DNA from 2 places in the Exiguobacterium sp. PvP048 genome. Region 1 is predicted to be linked to the other one. Evidence: predicted binding sites of a transcription regulator. Region 1 holds the regulator's gene; the other holds the start of a gene.
What was found. The regulator LexA, encoded in region 1, represses DNA repair genes until DNA is damaged. The targets are predictions, from matches to a motif close to CGAACATATGTTCG.
Positions count from the first base shown of each region.

Region 2: ABIC15_RS11325 (Y-family DNA polymerase) is a predicted target of LexA. The motif match lies at 841-854, and genes of this name have one in related genera.

Region 1 is NZ_JBEPSU010000002.1:406,626-409,112, forward strand. It holds gene ABIC15_RS06550 (MIP/aquaporin family protein) at 1-315, opposite strand, end outside; gene ABIC15_RS06555 (metal-binding protein) at 503-973, opposite strand; gene lexA (transcriptional repressor LexA) at 1,004-1,618, opposite strand; gene yneA (cell division suppressor protein YneA) at 1,827-2,114, shown strand; gene ABIC15_RS06570 (YneB family resolvase-like protein) at 2,160-2,487, shown strand, end outside.
Region 2 is NZ_JBEPSU010000006.1:23,974-26,460, reverse strand. It holds gene ABIC15_RS11325 (Y-family DNA polymerase) at 1-816, opposite strand, end outside; gene ABIC15_RS11320 (pentapeptide repeat-containing protein) at 975-1,622, shown strand; gene ABIC15_RS11315 (MBL fold metallo-hydrolase) at 1,684-2,439, opposite strand.

The sequences.
Region 1 (2,487 bases):
TTTCATATAATGAAGCCAAACGAGTACTGCACCGATGAATGCTCCGATTAATTGACCGGCGATATAGACAGGTACGTCTGCCCACGGTAAATCGGAATTCATGGCAAGCGCCAATGTCAATGCAGGATTGAGATGCGCACCACTCGAGGCAGCAATGTATGCTCCCGTCATGACGGCGAGACCCCAAGCGAATGTAATGACAATCCAGCCGCCGTTCTCAGATTTCGTCTTTCTCAAGACAACCCCTGCAACGACTCCGTCCCCGAGCAAAATCAGAATCATTGTTCCAATCAGCTCACTTGTAAAGTTACTCATGCAAAAACCCTCCCTTTGGATTAAAGCAAATAATGGCCTTTCCATTTAAACCTACATCTAATTGAGAACGTTTTCAATACAATTAATTCAAATCTTCGAATTAAAATTTCCTTAATTTATGTTTAAAAAAATGAATAATGGATATTAAAAAAATCCTTTGCTCATTTTTACAATGAACAAAGGATTTTTAACGACGCTTTTTTCGCTTCTTTTTGGTGCGGAAGAAGCTGCTGGAGTGATCAAGAACGATATGTATCGTACTGGCGACCATAACGCCGATGATAAAAGCAGGCATGGACGCAAACCAGGAATCGACCGTACTTGATTCGACAAGTTTCAGATACAGCGCCAAAAATAAAAGCGGAATCAGAAAAGCGGCGCTGTACATCAGACGAATGAGATCGCCGATGATCAAACCATGCGACCAGATGGAGCGGTGGGGCATGATTTTGACATACGGCATCCAAAGGACCCGTAAAGGACCGTGCCGGTAGTAAGGTTCGGACTTCAAGTCGAGGTCTGGTGAAAGCCAAAGGGTGCCGACGGCGATGCCGACAGCGGTTGGAAGCCAATCCGTCTGCTGAGTTGCGACCGAATACGCAACATAGCCGGTTAAAGCAACGGTATTGACAGTATCGTGTACATTTCCAGAAGGCATGAAAAAAGACCAGCTGAGCTGGTCCCTCGCTTAGTGGATCGTCCGATATACGCCGATGACCTTGCCAAGAATCGAGACGTTATCGAAATACATCGGGTCCATCGAATCATTTTCTGGTTGGAGACGTACTTGTTGATCTTCTAAGAAGAACCGTTTGACGGTCGCTTCGCTATCTTCGGTCATAGCCACGACGATTTCACCATTCTCTGCTGTGTTTTGCTGACGAACGATGACCCGGTCACCGTCTAGAATGCCTGCGTTAATCATCGACTCACCGTCAATCGTCAACATGAAAACATTTTCGTTCCCGACGTAATGGGCAGGAAGCGGGAAATGTTCTTCGATATTTTCGATGGCTGTGATGGGAAAACCGGCCGTTACTTTCCCGATGACAGGGATGTGTACGATGGCTTCATGATCTTCTTCAGGTTTATCAAGCAATATCTCAATCGCACGTGGTTTTGTTGGGTCACGGCGAATCAGTCTGCGTTTTTCTAGACGATCCAAATGACCGTGTACCGTTGAGCTTGAAGCAAGACCAACAGCCTCACCGATTTCACGAACTGAAGGTGGATACCCTTTCAGTTTCACTTGAGCAACGATGTAGTCAAGGATTTCTTGTTGTCGTTTCGACATTTTCCGCATATGAATTGCCACCTCTTTCCGGATTGGTTTTTGAAGGTTATAGGAATACATGTTTCTAAAATCACTATAACATAGAACAAATGAGCGTACAAACAATTGTTCGACATTTTATATTGACCGAACACTGGTTCCTGGTTTAAGATGAGTTATGCGAACAATTGTTCCGCGAACGTTTATTCTAAAACATTTTAAATTGGAGGGATTCATCATGATGCATTCAATCCGTACCCATGCCTTTTCCATTGTTTTTTATACGCTCAGCTTTGCCTTCATTCTTTTTCTCTTAACACCTCGCCCGGATGAAAAGGTTGAACAGCTGTTAACAACTTCCGTTACAGTAGACCAGAACGCGACCGTCGAACAGGTGGCGGAAGTATACAACGACGGTTCAATGACGGACCAAGAATATGTCGAATGGTTGATTGAGAATAATGAATTAAAGACGACACATGTCATTTCGAAAAACAAAATCGTTGTACCAATCGCGCAACAATGACAAACTGTAAAAGTTGTCAATGAACGAACAGGGGTGTGAAGTACGATGAAAGTAGTAATCTACTGTCGCGTCTCGACGGAAAAAGAAGCACAGGATAGCTCGCTTGAGCGGCAAAGATCAGAACTGTCGGGACTCGCTGCAACAAAAGGATTTGAAGTCGTGGAGATCATCACGGAAAAAGAAAGTGGTTACGACGTTGACCGGGAAGGGATGTTATCCGTTCTTGATTACGTCACACGTCAAGCGGTGGACGCCGTTCTTGTGACGGATGATACGCGGATCGGACGCGGGAATGCCAAAATCGCCATTTTACATACGTTCCAAAAACATCAGGTTCAACTGATGACGATGGAATCGGATGGCGAGTATAAAC
Region 2 (2,487 bases), on a different contig from region 1:
CCCATGTCCGATCGTTCGTTTGGTATCCGGTGCAGTCCGGAACAAGGTCATCGGATCAATGATTGTCGGAGAACCGTCGATTCCCCAGGCATGGTGCCAAAGTTCTGCCCCGATTACGCCGAACCGTTCGTGCAGATCTTCGACCGGGGCTGCTGCCAGGTCCCCAATGGTGTGGATTCCCATTACCGACAAGTGTTGCTCCATCATCCGTCCGACGCCCCACATCTTGCGGACCGGAAAATCATGCAACAACCGAGAGACATCCGCATAACCGCATTGTGCGATACCTTCACGTTTTCCGCGTAAATCGAGGACCAGCTTTGCAATGACGTTGTTCGGACCGATTCCGATCCGGACCGGAATGCCGGTCTGTTGCCAGATTGCCGTCTGAATTTTCCAGGCTGTTTCCGTGTCTGATCCGAAAAGCCGTTCCGTTCCGCTCATGTCGACAAAGTTTTCATCAATTGAATAGATCCGGATTGCGTCGGGCGGCGCAAACTGATGCAAGACGTCCAGCACTTCGATCGATGTTTTCATGTATGCCAGCATCCGTGGTTCGACGAGCACAATCTGTTTCCGCTCACGATAAGGCAACTGCTCAATCTGATAAAGACGACTAGCTGTCTTGATTCCGAGTTGTTTTAAAGCGGGACTGGCCGCAAGGATAACCGATCCGGATCGGGTTAAGTCCGATACGACAGCAAGTTTCGTCGTTAAAGGAGGTAAATTTCGATAACGGCATTCACAACTGGCATAAAAAGAGACACTGTCGACACAAAAAATCCGTCGGTCCGGAAAAGGTAGGATCGGATTCATAGAAAACACTCCTTACTACATAAAAGAACGTTTGTTCTTATTTTTGATTTGACTATATCATGGTCTCAAGCGGTCTCAAATCAAAAAAATAAAAAAAGAGTCAATCTTTGCTACACTGGAAAAGGTGAATGCGATGTAAAGGAAAGAAGGGGAAGTACATGAAAAAACAAATCATTCAATTACCCGAGTTACCGCAACAGTTGACATCGGAAACCTTTGCGGATGTTGAAATCGATGATCCGTATCTGTATCAAACGTTGTATGAGAAAGAGACGTTGCCGGTCGAACTGACGGAACGGCTCGACGTCAATCAAGTCTGTTTTCGGAATGTCTCGTTTGCAGGACTGGTCTTTGAGCGGGCTTCATTTGAAAATGTCCGTTTTGAACAATGTGACCTGACAGGATGTCAGTTTCAGGACAGTCGTTTTCATCGGGTTGTTTTTGAGGATTGCCGCCTGACCGGAATTCATTTTGAGTCGAACACGATCGATCACGTAACAATCAAAGACTGTCAGGCCAATTACGCCCAAGTCATCCGGACGGCGTTGCGTCATGTCACACTGGAACAGACATCGATGCGGGAAAGTCATTTCTTTGAAATGAAGCCAATCGATTTCCGACTGCATGAAGTTGATTTGTCGGAAAGTCAATGGGTCGAGACGGCATTAAAAGGACTGGATTTGCGACAAGCCGACTTATCGGGCATCACGATTGATCCACGCTTTTTGCCGGGGGCCATCGTTACGGAAAGCCAGGCTATCACCTTTGCCCGGTTACTCGGACTCGTCATTCCAAGTCATGGTTAACCAGTAAAAAAAACGAAGTCCACTGTCCCCGTCATATTCGGGAGAGTGGACTTCGTTTCGTTTAAAAGGAAATGGTTTCACCGTCATCCGGGATGAGAAAATGAGCGGACAGATGGTGGGCGGCCAGAAAATCAGCAATCATATCACGGCGCAACAGGCAATGGTTGACCGACTCGAGGTGAGAGACGATGATAGTCGCTTCAGCCGCCGCCTGATGAACAGCCAGCAAATCACGCTGGGACATCGTAATCGGTTCGCCGGTCAAAAATTGTGCCGCGCCGCTGTTGACGATGATGATGTCAGGCGCATGCTGCTCGATTGCCGTCTCAACTTCTTCACACCAAATCGTGTCACCGGCGATGTAAAGTGTCGGTTCGTCCGGGTGCGTCAAGACGAGACCGGAGACGGTGCCCATCCGTTGACCGATTTCCCCGACACCGTGCCGGCCTGACGTATGGTAAACGCGGATATCACCGAGCGCCAGTCCGTTTTCAAACGACGAGACGTTCGTGAATCCGGCTTCGCGGATTGTCGCCACATCCGCCTGGTTTTGTGCATACAGCGGAATCTGTTTCGGCAGAATTTCTTTTGCTGTCTCATCAAAATGATCGGCATGGAGGTGGGTGACGAAAATCGCATCCGGATCAAGCAGTGTCGAGACATCAACGGGCAAGTCGACGAGCGGATTCGGAACGGCGTTCGGCGTCTCTCCGAACGGCGGAAGAGATCCTTTTTCACCGAGAAACGGATCGATCAAAAATACTTGATTGGCATAGGTGACGACGAGTGTTGCATTACGGATCTGTTGAATATCCACGGGCAGTCTTCCTTTCGGGTTGGGAATGTTTCACTGTTCGTTAATTTC